DNA from 3 places in the Colwellia sp. MEBiC06753 genome. Region 2 is predicted to be linked to each of the others. Evidence: riboswitches for the same ligand, from Rfam matches in the RefSeq annotation. Region 2 holds a riboswitch; each other region holds the start of a gene.
What was found. A riboswitch is a leader RNA that binds a small molecule or an ion and turns the genes downstream of it on or off. The one in region 2 is predicted to bind cyclic di-GMP.

Region 1: it holds a riboswitch for cyclic di-GMP, as region 2 does, so the genes downstream of both, ACOB82_RS01825 (DUF3718 domain-containing protein) here and ACOB82_RS13180 (DUF3718 domain-containing protein) in region 2, are expected to answer to the same signal.
Region 3: it holds a riboswitch for cyclic di-GMP, as region 2 does, so the genes downstream of both, ACOB82_RS15315 (hypothetical protein) here and ACOB82_RS13180 (DUF3718 domain-containing protein) in region 2, are expected to answer to the same signal.

The regions. Positions count from the first base shown of each region.
Region 1 covers NZ_JBQMTM010000001.1:402,097-406,844, reverse strand. The annotation lists gene ACOB82_RS01845 (acetyl-CoA carboxylase biotin carboxylase subunit) at 1-586, shown strand, start outside; gene ACOB82_RS01840 (hydroxymethylglutaryl-CoA lyase) at 586-1,491, shown strand; gene ACOB82_RS01835 (CoA transferase subunit A) at 1,532-2,242, shown strand; gene ACOB82_RS01830 (3-oxoacid CoA-transferase subunit B) at 2,264-2,920, shown strand; cyclic di-GMP riboswitch class I at 3,099-3,191, shown strand; gene ACOB82_RS01825 (DUF3718 domain-containing protein) at 3,261-3,620, shown strand; gene ACOB82_RS01820 (patatin-like phospholipase family protein) at 3,796-4,748, shown strand, end outside.
Region 2 covers NZ_JBQMTM010000016.1:55,195-59,942, forward strand. The annotation lists tRNA gene ACOB82_RS13175 (tRNA-OTHER) at 389-482, shown strand; gene ACOB82_RS13180 (DUF3718 domain-containing protein) at 1,023-1,370, opposite strand; cyclic di-GMP riboswitch class I at 1,443-1,539, opposite strand; gene ACOB82_RS13185 (RNA-binding S4 domain-containing protein) at 1,731-2,204, shown strand; gene ACOB82_RS13190 (GNAT family N-acetyltransferase) at 2,344-2,829, opposite strand; gene ACOB82_RS13195 (ion channel) at 2,881-3,864, shown strand; gene ACOB82_RS13200 (proline--tRNA ligase) at 4,041-4,748, shown strand, end outside.
Region 3 covers NZ_JBQMTM010000021.1:63,128-67,875, reverse strand. The annotation lists gene ACOB82_RS15325 (MATE family efflux transporter) at 82-1,440, shown strand; gene ACOB82_RS15320 (diacylglycerol kinase) at 1,469-1,864, opposite strand; cyclic di-GMP riboswitch class I at 2,041-2,124, shown strand; gene ACOB82_RS15315 (hypothetical protein) at 2,176-2,547, shown strand; gene ACOB82_RS15310 (DUF2884 family protein) at 2,688-3,491, shown strand; gene ACOB82_RS15305 (tRNA-uridine aminocarboxypropyltransferase) at 3,593-4,333, shown strand; gene ACOB82_RS15300 (GNAT family N-acetyltransferase) at 4,330-4,748, shown strand, end outside.

The DNA.
Region 1 (4,748 bases), on a different contig from region 2:
TCAGCAACAAGCAGCTAAAACGTTAGATCCTTATTCGCCATGGAATATGACCAATGCTTGGCGATTAAATGAGCCGCATATTCACGAATTTAGCTTGGCTCATGGCGATAAACAGTTCGATGTTACTGTGGAGCAAATGCGCGAAGGCCATGATAGCTATTATTTGATAGCAGTTGACGGTAATACCTTTGATTGCCAAGGCCATATTAAAGAAAGTTCATTATCTTTTACTATTGACGGCTACCGTAGTGTTGCCGAAATTTCAGTGAATAACGAACAAATTAGTTTATATCGCCCTAATGGCGTTTTTAACTTCACTCGCATTTTGCCTGATTTAGGTGACGCCAATAATGATGCAGGTCATGGCGGATTAGTCGCGCCAATGAACGGTACTATGGTTGATGTTTTAGTTACATCGGGACAAACCGTCGAAAAAGATCAGCCGCTGGTTATTATGGAAGCGATGAAAATGGAGCACACCATTAAGGCACCAAGCGCTGGCAAAGTCACTGAGCTTTATTTTGCTAAAGGCGATATGGTTGATGGTGGTGCCGAGTTATTAGCATTTGAAGCTGAGGAAAACTAATGTCCCTACCCTCATTTGTAAAAATCGTTGAAGTAGGGCCGCGAGATGGCCTACAAAATGAAAAAACGTTTATTGAAGCCCAAGATAAAATCGCGCTGATTGATCAACTGACTGACGCAGGCGTAAGCTATATCGAAAGCGGTAGTTTTGTTTCACCCAAGTGGGTACCTCAAATGGCGACTTCGACGGATGTCTTTAAAGGCATTGCTAAATCGCCAAACGTAACATATGCCGCTTTAACGCCTAATATGCAGGGCTTTGAAGCAGCACTTGCCGCTGGAGTTGATGAGGTAGCGATTTTTGGTGCCGCGTCAGAAAGCTTTAGTCAAAAAAACATTAATTGTTCGATTGAAGAAAGTATCGATAGATTTACACCGATTATGGCAGCAGCTAAGCAACACAATATAAAAGTTCGTGGTTACGTTTCTTGCGTGGTTGGCTGTCCATACGAAGGCGATATTGCGCCAGAAAAAGTCGCCCAAGTTGCTGAAAAGCTTTATCAAATGGGGTGCTACGAAGTATCACTTGGCGATACTATTGGCGTAGGTACAGCTCAAAAAGTACAAGCAATGTTAACTGCAGTTAGTACTAAAGTACCGGTTGAAAAATTAGCGGTTCACTTTCATGATACTTACGGTCAGGCGTTAACCAATATTTACGTTGCGTTAACAATGGGAATTAAGGTTGTCGACAGTGCCATTGCCGGTTTAGGTGGCTGCCCTTATGCTAAGGGCGCATCAGGTAATGTCGCGACAGAAGATGTGGTTTATTTACTCAATGGTTTAGGCATTGAAACTGGCATCGACTTTAATAAATTGCTCAATGCTGGCTGGTTTATTAGTGACAAATTAGCTCGAAGCCCGATATCTAAAGTATCCACCGCCTACCGAGCACAACAAGAATAATAGTTTTGACAGCGCGAATGCGCTTTGTGAGGAGTCAAAAATGGCAGGATTCGACAAAGTCGTTTCAAGTTACGAAGAGGCCCTAGCCGGTCTAGAAGATAATATGACCGTGATTGCTGGCGGTTTTGGGTTATGTGGTATTCCAGAAAATTTAATTGCGGAAATTAAACGTAAAGGCACAACAGGCTTAACGCTGGTATCAAATAACTGTGGTGTTGATGATTTTGGTTTAGGTGTTTTACTACCAGATCGCCAAATCAAAAAAATCATTGCTTCATACGTAGGTGAAAACGCCGAGTTTGAGCGTCAAATGATGTCTGGTGAATTAGAAGTAGAGTTAACACCTCAAGGCACTTTAGCAGAAAAAATGCGAGCTGGCGGAGCTGGTATTCCGGCATTTTTCACAGCAACAGGTTACGGTACACCTGTTGCCGAAGGCAAAGAAGAACGTGAATTTGATGGTCGTATGTACATTTTAGAAGAGTCAATTAAAGGTGACTTTGCCATTGTTAAAGCGTGGAAAGCGGATCGCTACGGTAACTTAGTTTTTAGAAAAACTGCTAGAAACTTCAACCCTATGGCGGCAACTGCCGGCAAAATTACTGTAGTCGAAGTAGAAGAAATTGTTGAACCAGGTGAATTAGATCCAGATCAAATTCACACACCGGGCATATACGTAGATCGTCTAATTCAAGGGACTTTCGAAAAACGTATTGAACAACGCACCGTTCGTACCACAGAAAATAGCTAACTGCGCAACAAGGAGCAAATCATGGCGTTATCTCGAGAACAAATTGCTATGCGCGTTGCGCAAGAATTACAAGACGGTTACTACGTCAACTTAGGCATAGGTATTCCAACTCTAGTGGCAAACTATGTACCAGAAGGTATGGAAGTAATGCTGCAATCTGAAAACGGTTTATTAGGTATGGGGCAATTCCCAACGGAAGAAACCATTGATGCTGATATGATCAATGCAGGCAAGCAAACTGTTACAGCAATTAAAGGCGCATCAATTTTTGATTCAGCTGAATCATTTGCCATGATACGTGGCGGTCATGTCGACTTAACTGTACTAGGTGCTTTTGAAGTAGATGTATACGGTAACATTGCTTCATACATGATTCCGGGTAAATTAATCAAAGGCATGGGTGGTGCAATGGACTTAGTAGCGGGGGCTGACAATATTATTGTTACTATGACCCATGCCTCTAAACACGGTGAATCGAAATTACTTGATAGCTGCACCCTACCTTTAACAGGCAAAGGCTGTATTAAGAAGGTATTAACCGATCTGGCATTTATTGAAATAAAAGACGGTAAGTTTCACCTACTAGAGCGCGCGCCAGGCGTCTCTGTTGAAGAAATTGTTAAGCTAACCGCTGGTGAGCTAGTCGTGCCAGCTCACGTACCTGAAATGCAATTTTAAACCAGAGTTAACTCGTTATCCTCAGTATATTTAGTCAATTATTTAAAAAGGGAAGCGAATGCTTCCTTTTTTATTTTTAACAAAATATCAATAAACTAACGCGGAACCCCAACAAATTGGCTACATTTGTTACCATTTATGTTGCAATTTGTAACAATTATTGGTAATACTAAAGGTGACAAAGAAAAGGCAAAGCACGTGAAAGCGTGTTACGCAAAGCCACCGGTCTAAGGGCAATAATATTGTTGCCTATGACAGCGGAGTTACCTCGTTAAAAGGGTACGTTCCAGTGGTTTTTTCTTTTTTTAACTAAAACGAATTTTGATTTAAGGTTATTAAAATGAAAAAATTATTACTAGCTTCTACCATCACAGCTTTAACTTTAACGTCTGTAGTCACAGTACCTCAGGCACACGCTAACAACATTGCACAAAGTGTATGTGAGTACGTTGCCGCTGATGACAAAAAACGCATGCGTTCATTTTTAAAGTCGAACAAATTAAAAATACGCGGTATTTTTGACAGTATTCAATGTAATGGTAAAAACTTGTTGGAGTTCGCAGCTGCACAAAATTCTGTAGAAACTGGCGAATTGATGATTAAAAAATTATCTAAAAGTGTTGTTTCTGCAAATTTAGCTTCACTTCAAACAGGGTCGCAACCTTTAGCTGACGCTGCTAACGCTCGCGTCAGCAGCTAATTATTTTCTGGTAGACGTTAGTTTATAATTGTTTACTGGTTAATAATTCTTATGTCGCTTATAAAAAGCCAGCTCACGCTGGCTTTTTTATTACTTGATTTTTAAGGATAAAGTGGTTGTTAACCTTAAGATACATTACAATTTAATTGTACTAAATTCGTTTTAAACCAGCTGAATGACAACTAAAAAAACCTATAAAGGCAGCAAAAATGCATTACTGTTAACTGGTGGCGGTGCTCGTGCAGCGTATCAAGTTGGCGTGCTTGCTGGTATTGCAAAATTTATCCCGCGCAATCACGGTATTCCTTTCCCGATATTATCAGGAACATCAGCCGGCGCATTAAATGCTACAGCCCTTGCCTGCTACGCATCATGTTATCACCTGGGCGTTAGAAAACTGGAATCTCTATGGAAAAATCTAAGCTGCAATAAAATTTATCAAAGCAGCACGCCACAGGTGTTTGGTAACCTTTTTTCTGGTTTCTTGGCAAGCTTTCAAGCCGATTATGCCAATAAAACAGCGCGTAGTTTGTTAAATAATGCCCCTCTTAGGCGTTTGTTAGATGAAGTCATTGATTTTAGAAGAATAGATGTCAACATTCTCAATAATTATTTGTCTTCATTATCAGTAACCGCATCAAACTATAGCTCTGGCGATTCAATTACGTTTTTTCAATCGGCCAGCCATATCAAGCCTTGGATCCGCGCTAAGCGTATTGGCGAGCCATGCCAGATTAGTAGTGATCATTTATTAGCCTCATCAGCTATCCCTTTGGTTTTTCCTTCCGTGAAAATAAGAAAGCAACATTATGGTGACGGCTCTATCCATCAATTATCTCCCCTTAGCCCACCTATTCATTTAGGGGCAGAGCGAATTTTTGTTATCGGGGTTGAGCAGCCAAAAGCAGAAATATATGCGATGGAAAATAACCCTCACCCGCCAACCATTTCGACTATCGCCGGTCATATGCTGGACTCGGTATTTGCCGATACTTTGCAAAGTGATTTAGAGCGAATGCACCGAATTAATAACACGCTGTCGTTAATTAGCGAGAAAGATCGATTACAGCATGACGGATTAAAACATATCGACAGTTTAATGGTTAACCCAAGTGAAGATTTTAATAC
Region 2 (4,748 bases):
TTTTAATGCAGCTTTAATTACGGTGCAAGCACCTTCTACTCTTTACACCCCGCACCAAGTCACTGGTTCAAGCCCAGTATCGTCCACCACTATTTGTTCTATATTTCATTTGCACTAATTATTAAGGTGCGAGCACCTTCTACTCTTTACCACCCGCGGCAAGTCACTGGTTTAAGCCCAGTATTGTCCACCACTATTTATTCTATTTTGTCTTTCTAAATGATATTTACTATTGCAGTTTAACTGCGGTGAGTTATAGGCTCGATATTCGTCATTCCAGCAGTTTCTTAAGCTGGAATATCCTAATCTTTCTTGAAGATCCTCGACTAAAAGACTTCGAGGACGACCTAAGGCAAAGCATTAATCTGCTTCACAAACGCCGCAACGTGGGCGATGAATAAAGCGCTGTCAGTGCAGGCTAGCACCTTCTACTCTTTACAACCCTTACTAAGTCACTGGTTCAAGCCCAGTATCGTCCACCACTACTCATTCTAGATTATCTTTCTAAGTGATATTTACTCTTGCGTTTAAATGCAGTGAATTATAGGCTCGATATTCGTCATTCCAGTGGTCTCTTAAGCTGGAATCTCCTAATTTTTCTTGAAGCCCCTCGACTAAAAGACTTCGAGGACGACCTAAGGCAAAGCATTAATCTGCTTCACAAACGCTGCAATGTGGACGATGAATAAAGCGCTGTCAGTGCAAGCAAGCACCTTCTACTTTTTACAACCCGTGCCATTTAAATGGTTTAAGCCCAGTATCGCCCACCACTCTTTATCCAAACTTCTCTAAAAGTTCTGTTTTTACTAACACTTAAATTTTCGACTAATTCCAATATTTTTACTGTATGACTACCCCCCCTAGAAATAACTGCTACTAGCGTTTTCGGGTGCTATATTCACTACATTAGTAAGGATTACTTAAAGCGGCAGAGTTATAAAAACAGCTCTTATTTTAAATAATAAAATTTTCGGCATAAAAAAAGCGAGCACTAGGCTCGCTTTTTATGGAATTTCTTTTTACTAGCCGTTTACACGAGCATTAGCTTCTTTTGCAAGCTCTACTGAAGTGATTGACGCTAACATACCTTTAACTGTTGATTTAGGTAATTTGCTGATCATTAATGAACCAGTATCTACAGCGTTATTTGTTGATGCGAACTCTAATAAGTTTTGGCCATTACATTGAACTAAATCAAATACAGAGCGGATTTTTAAATCATTGCTTTTTAGGAAAGAGCGTAAACGCTTTTTGTTATCAGCTGCAACATATTCACATAAGCTTTGTGCAATATCTGAAGCGTTAGCAGTAGGAGCTACAGAAACAGAAGTTAATAATGCAACAACAGGAACAAGAAGTAATTTTTTCATTTAGATATATCCTTTACAACAATTCAATAAATTAAGTTAAATTTTTGAAACGCGCAAAAGGTCCCTGCTGCATTAGGTAGCTCCGCTGTCATAACCCTTACTTTTTAAGTCGAGTCTTAGACCGGTAGCTTTGCGTAATACCCTTTCAGATACCTTGCCGTTTCTTGCGCGGCGAATTATACAGATTACACATTGTTACACAACACTTTTTTTCATTTACATTACATTTTTGATAAAATCCCCATCGTTAAAATTGATTAAAAAACGCGCTAAGCCGCGTATTTATTAGCGATGCAGATTTAAACAATTCATGATAATATTTTACTAATTTATTAGTTTTTTGTTCGAATTATCCAAATCATGCCTAATGTCTTGTTAATAGAAATAGATCAACAACCCATCGAGCTTTATAAATTATTAAAAATTGCTGACTTAGTTTCTGGTGGTGGCGAAGCAAAAGTTGCCATTAGCGAAGGTTATGTCTTATTAAATAACGAAGTGGAGTTTCAAAAACGTAAAAAAGTATACGATGGTGATTACATTCAATTTGGTGATTACATTATCGAGGTTCAATTTGTTGAGCAGCTTGAAGTTACAACAGATGCTGACAATCAAAGTCATAACCCAATAAAAACGCCCCTAGAACCTCAAGAAATAAAAGAAAAATCACCTAGTAATGTAAACGATCAATACCAAGGAAGCAGTAAAAATCAGCAAAATCTAGGAAAGTCTAAACACGGTCAAAGAACCAAAAAACAGCCCAAGAATAAACAAGAAAATAAAAAGCAAGAAACTAAAAAGCCAACAGGTAAACGCCGAGCAATTAATTTTTAGAACAAGTTTTTAAATGCTTTTAAATTCAGCGCGTCCAACTAACCTAGTCCTCAACCTAGCACTGCAATCTAGTGCCTTTAGGTTGTTCCATTACCGTTAATTAAGTAAAGGTAATTAACGGTAATTTAAAGCCGGTAGATTAACGGCATTTCTTTTCCCAAAATTCGGCTTTACCCATTGCTGGGTCTAATTCATAGCCGTTAAAACCAAACTTTTTATAAGCATTCATCGCTACTGTGTTACCCGTTAACACTTCCAACGTGATTTTCGCGGCGCCAACTTTTTTAGCATGGTTTTCAACTGCAGCCAACAATGCCTGACTGATACCTTTACCACGATAGCCGTTAACGACCGCCATATCATGTATATTGATCACAGGCTTTGCCGCAAACGTAGAAAAACTTTCAATACAGTTCGCTAGCCCCACAGGTACATCGTCCAAATAAGCGATAAAACTAAAAACAAAGCCACGAGCAGCCATTTCACTCGCTAATTTGTTCCTTACTTCTTCGTTTAGTGGCTCTCCACCTCCCATTGGATCTTTGGCATAGCCATCAAGTAATTCCAATAACTCATTCATTTGTTGCTGATTCTGATAATCAACAGCTTTCACTATTAACGACATTGATCAATTTGCTCCTTTAGCAATTTAGGTTTGCCACACTATACTAAAAGCATGAATGAAACGACTAAATTATGTCAATACACTGATTTCACTGGTTGTCATTGCCAAGAGCCCGATATTGGTAATGGCTTATGTTATTGGCATGATCAAGAAATCGATAAATCCGGTGATGATGTCAAAAAAAAGCTAGAAGCTTATGCTCAATCCGGCGGGCTGTTGCGTGGCATTTCTTTAAAGTATGCCAACTTAGCAAATATTAATTTAGTTAATCACCATCAAAAGCAAGGATACGACTTTACTTACGCTGATTTTTATAAAGCTAACCTTGAAGGTGCGCACCTTTTTAATATAAAGCTAAATCATGGCAGCTTAATGAAAGCCGACCTGCGCTTAGCTAACCTAAATTGTGCCAGTTTGATTGAAACGAATCTTCTAGGTGTGCGTTGGTCAGAGAGTAAAATAGAAAATATCAAAGTTGGTCGTAAAGTATTACAAGAGCATCGCGCAAATAAAGCGGAAAAAGCGCACCATAAAGCGCAAGCTATTGATTACTATGAACAAGCCGAAGAAGTTTACCGCGATTTGAGAAAACATGCCGAGCATGAAGGCATATTTACGCTTTCTGGATGGTTAATTCAAAAAGAGCTAACCATGCGCCGTATGCAACAACCCAAATACAGCGTTAAGCGTTTTAACTCTAAGGTTGTTGATTTATTTTGTGGTTATGGTGAAGCGCCACTGCGTATTATTGGCATATCCATTGCCATGATCATCTTATGCGCCCTGCTTTATGCCATAACAGGGTTAAATTATCGTGGTGAAGTCCAAATGTTCAAAGCCAGCGCTAGCCTGCTTGATAACATGAGTTTATTTTTTTCCTGCCTTTATTATTCAGTAGTAACCTTTACCACATTAGGCTATGGCGATTTTACCCCAATAGGCATATCGCGTGCCATTGCCGCTTTTGAAGCCTTTACCGGCAGCTTCACCATTGCGCTATTCGTGGTGGTATTTGTGAAAAAAATGACGCGCTGACGAAATTTCAATGCGTTCTGCAACTAAGATCTCACGGTGTTACCAGCAGCCAAATCTAACAATTCTTTCAGTTTCACCGGTTATTTGTCATTAAAAGCGTTTATCGCCATTTTTTTTCCTAAACTGCCCTGCTAGAATAGCGCCAATTTTTAAACACGCCTGTCGGATTTGAATCAATGCGTACCAGTCAATATTTAGTTTCTACCTTAAAAGAAACCCCAGCAAGTGCCGAGGTTATTAGTCATCAATTAATGTTACGTGCAGGTTTAGTACGTAATGTCGCTTCTGGTTTGTATACCTGGTTACCCACAGGCCTAAAAGTACTTCGTAAAGTAGAAGCAATTGTCCGTGAAGAAATGGAGCGCGCGGGCGCTATAGAAACCTTAATGCCTATGGTTCAGCCTGCTGATTTGTGGCAAGAATCGGGACGTTGGGATGATTACGGCCCGGAATTACTGCGTTTAAACGACCGTCATCAACGTCCGTTTGTGTTAGGTCCGACACATGAAGAAGTGATCACTAAGTTAATCAGCAATGAAATTGCCAGTTACAAACAACTGCCAATTAACGTATTCCAAATTCAAACGAAATTCCGTGATGAAATTCGCCCGCGTTTTGGTGTAATGCGTGGCCGTGAATTCTTAATGAAAGACGCTTATTCTTTCCATACTAGCGATGAGTGTTTAAAACAAACCTATCAAGTGATGTTTGATGCCTACTGCCGTGTTTTTGAACGTTTAGGTTTAGAATACCGCCCGGTAATTGCGGATAACGGGTCAATTGGTGGTGAAGGTTCACACGAATTCCACGTACTTGCCGATAGCGGTGAAGATGATATTGCCTTTAGTGACAGCAGTGATTTCGCAGCCAACGTAGAAAAAGCA
Region 3 (4,748 bases), on a different contig from region 2:
GTATTCAATACCTTTTCCCAGCGTTATAGCGTTAAAATTTGTTTTTAAATGTATGGCTAAGCCATTTTTATTGGACTATTAATGACCACGATACACAGCTCTCAATTTAGGCAAACCATTAAATTAGCCTGGCCGATATCATTACAAAATGTGCTAGTAACGCTACTCAGTATGATTGATGTAGTGATGGTCGGACACTTAGGTGATGCGGCAGTGGCAGCCGTTGGGCTGGGTAATCGTGTGCAATTTGTTGTGCTAGTTATTGCCACTGGCTTGTCGTGGGGCGTAGGGGTTTTAGCTGCCCAGTATTTTGGCGCAAATCGTTCTGAAAAAATTAGACAAACTATTCAAATTGCTATTGTTTTTGCCCTTTCTGCATTTACGCCAATTGCTATCGCTAACTTTTATTTTGCAGATACGATTATCGGTTGGGCGTCTGACGATCCGGCTGTACTTGGTTTTGGCGAACGCTACCTTTGGATCACTATGCCAAGCTTAATATGTGTTGGTGTTATTTTAATTGTCGAAAATGCCCTGCGTAGTATTGGGCAAGTTAAACTACCTATGGCGTTTAGCTGCTTTGCTATCACAATTAATGTTGTACTTAATTATTGGCTAATTAATGGTGGTTTAGGGATTCCAGCATTAGGGGTGGAAGGTGCTGCTTGGGCAACTTTACTTTCTCGGTTGCTACATGTGGTTACACTATTTTGGTTTTTATTGCACGTTAAGCACATGCTGGCGCCGAAATCTGGTGACTGGACGTTACTGAACAACCGTCATCAATGGTGGAAAATATTTTCATTAGTGTGGCCGATGATGATCAGCTTTGGTATTTGGTCGATAGGTACCTTTGCCTATCAACTGATTTATGGGCAATTGGGTACAGAAGCATTGGCGGTGATGAGCTTGCTGTCACCAGTTGAGGGGATTTTCCTCGCTGTCTTTTTCGGTTTAGCATCAGCATGTTCAATTATGGTTGGTCAATGTTTAGGTGCTGATCAATTCGATAAAGCTTGGCAAGTGGCTAAATCGTTTTTATTGCTTTGTCCGTTGGTGGCGTTTGCGCTGGGTGGCTTAATGTTAGCACTAGAGTCGTTTATTTTAAGCCCTTATCAGAATATGGCTGAACAAACATTGGCTACAGCCCATCAAGTATTCATTCTTATTGCGCTTTTAGCTTGGCTTAAAGTGAGTAATATGACGTTGGCCTTGGGTATACTGAGGGCGGGAGGCGACAATAAATTTTGTATGTTTACCGACATCATTGGTATGTGGCTGGTGAGTATTCCCTTGGTGTATATCGCAGCTACCTTTTGGCAGCTTCCCTTGTTATGGGTCGCATTAGCCGCTTATGCTGAAGAAGTTGCAAAGTTATGTTTATTTGGCTACAGGGCACTGTCAAAACGCTGGATGAAGAATTTAGCAACAATTGATTAATACAAAAGCTCGCTTTATTACCGAATGGTTAGTTAATAAAGTTTTCATATATTGCCAAACCCCAGCAAAATATCATTAAACCAAAGGCGATAAATACACCGGCAGAGCCAAGATCTTTTGCTCTGCCAATTAGTTCGTCATGTTCAGTAGTAATTTTGTCTGCTAATGCCTCGATGGCAGAGTTAATAATCTCAGCAAACAGAATAAATGCTAAGGTCATTAGTAAGATCATTAGCTGAGTTGTGCTTTTGGCAACGAAAAATGAAATAGGGGCTAGCAATAAACATAATAGTAACTCTTGACGAAAGGCTGCTTCATGCTTGTAAGCTGCTTTAAATCCTTTAAATGAGCAAACTGCGGCATTGAAAATACGTCGAATACCTGTGCCATTTGCCTTGGTTACTTTTGCTATTTTGTCGGTCATTATTGTTAACTCGGTTAATGCAAATTTAGCTCAACACGTTCTAGTAAAATTACCATAAATTACCCTTCATCAGATTAAGTTTTTGTAACAGTTGTAGCCTCAATGTTAAATATCTGGTCTGACGTGTTATAAATCGTTATTTTTGTTGAAAAGATTAATTGATTTAGGCAAAATCGCCGACCGATTGGCAAGGTGCTTGAAAAAGCACTCGCGCAAAGCTCCAGGTCTAACGATTATTCTATGATGGCTGAGCTGCACGAATTTTCATTTTATATTGCTGATCCTCGGTATTTTTTAATTAAGAGGTAACAATGACCTGTGGTTCTCAATTATCAATTGAGAAGGATCTCCACCCAGAATATCTATATGCAAAACTAGTTGGCACGGCTTCAACTATAGATATTAAAACGTTTTACAATGAATTATTTAGTGTTGCAGAAGGCGAAAAGCTGAATAAGCTAATGATTGATGCCACAGAGCTTCAATTAGATTACGGTTCGTCTGAAATTGTTCAAGTGATCAAATCAATTATGAACAAACTTGCTAACTTTAAAGTTGCACGTATAGTTTCACATAGCGGCCACAAACAGCTATTAATTCAGCAATTTGCTGAAAATGAATCACTGCCGGTTAAAAACTTTAACTGTTATGACTCTGCGCTGAATTGGTTAATTGACGAATAGTTTGTTTTTTTTACTAACTTCTGGCTAAAATCATAAGCTTGATTTTGTAGGTTAAATTTAACCTTATGATTTGTATAGTAAAATATATTGGCACTTGTTTTGATATATCTTTAGCAATAGCAACATTTAAGGATATTAAAATGACAAAATTTGCAGCAGGTGCTTTATTACTTCTTTCAACTCCACTAATGGCGCATGACATTAATACCGACGCCTGTGACGTTAATATAAATGCTGGTGTTAAAATTAATAGTCAAACACTGAGCTTTTACAAAGATGATCGTCAGTTATATCAAATTATCGGTGCTCATCAGTTAATCGTTGATGGCGAAGAAGTCTCGTTGTCCGCGTCTCAAGAAAAATTGGTTAATGATTATTCAACGAGCATTCGTGCAGTTGTTCCGCAAGTAAAATCGATTGCTATTGAAGGTATTTCGCTGGCAACCGAAGGGGTTAACTTAGCGTTTAATGAATTGCTTGGCGAAGATAATGATATTGGCCGCGAATTAACGGAAGAACTGAATAAAATGAGTGCAGAAATAGATAAGCACTTTTCTGTTGAGCGTGGTATTGAGTTCAATGAAGACGGCTTTGTTGGCGAAGATATCTTTGGTGAAGACTTTGAACAACGCATTGAAGACACGGTAGAGCGTGCAGTACAAAGCTCTATGGGCAGTTTGTTAATGGCTGTTGGTCGCGAAATGATGTTTTCAGGTGGTGACATGGAAGCATTTGAAACTCGTATGGAAAACTTTGGTAGCCAAATAGAGCAGCAAATGGAAACGCGCGCATCAGCAATCGAAGCAAAAGCAGATGAGGTTTGTTTATCAGTACTGGCTATTGATCAGCTAGAAAGTGCGATGCAACGAGAAATACCTGAATTAGCAGAATTTAATCTCATTGAAGTGCGTCATAAAGACCATAAAAAAGCGTATTTGCAATAAAGAAATGAATTAATTAGAAAAGCACCGAGTTAGGTGCTTTTTTTTCGTGGTAAACTTAGCCAACCTTCACTTTATATCATATCAAGTAAGTGCCATTTGCCATGTTAAATGCTGTTCAACAACTTTATCGTCATCGCAAGCAGCTAAGCACTAAGCCTTTTAATGCCCGAGGCAAAAAAGTTAATCGTTGTGAGTTTTGCCAGTTGGCTAAGGCTAATTGTATTTGCGCACTAAAACAAAGTAGCATGGCTAACTCGGCGTTTTGTTTATTGATGCATGATGCCGAGGTCTTAAAGCCAAGTAATACCGCACGGTTAATTGCAGATATTGTACCTAGTACTTACGCCTTTATTTGGTCTCGTACCGAGCCGCCATCAGGTTTATTAGCATTATTAAGTGATCCGCATTATTTGCCATTAGTGGTTTTTCCCAAACAATATGCAGCGCCTTCGCAACAAGTTTTTGAGAATAATCTTCCGGATGAGCTTATAACCGATAAAACCCCACTGTTTATTTTACTTGATGGCAGTTGGCGCGAAGCTAAGAAGATGTTTCGTAAAAGTCCGTATTTGGTCAACTTTCCCGTTGTTAGCTTTAGTGACGAAAGTAACCAAGTAAAAGCGCATTATATACGAGATGCTCAAGTTGAAAATCAGCTGGCAACGGCACAGGTGGCGGCAAAAATATTGGCATTTTCAGGTGATAAATTGGCGGGTAAGCACTTGTCTCTTTGGTTTGATTTGTTTAATTTTAATTATCAAAAAAGTGTCTGTCAGCTAAATAAAGGGCGACAAGATGCACTAGCAAGGTACCAACATTTTATCGACAAGGAAGTAAAATGATCACCACTAAACGTATGACGCTCAGACCGCTGATCCAAAATGATTGGCCATTTATTATTGATCTGCTAAACCAAGCAGATTTTATTAACAATATTGGCGATAAGCAGGTTAGAACTCAGCAAGACGCACTTGATTACATTACTAATGGTCCAGCAAAAATGCAGGAGACCTATGGTTTTAGCTTAATGGCAATGGTGTTACCTAGTGGAGAACAGATTGGGCTATGCGGCTTGTTAAAGCGTGATGAATTACCATCGCCAGATTTAGGCTATGCACTGCTGCCGCAGCATTATCGCCAAGGTTATACTAAAGAAGCGGCACAAGCGGTATTGTCGCATTATCAAAAGATCAGACCTGTTTTAGCCATTACTAGTGAAGACAATCTGGCGTCTCAACAGCTATTACAAGGTTTGGG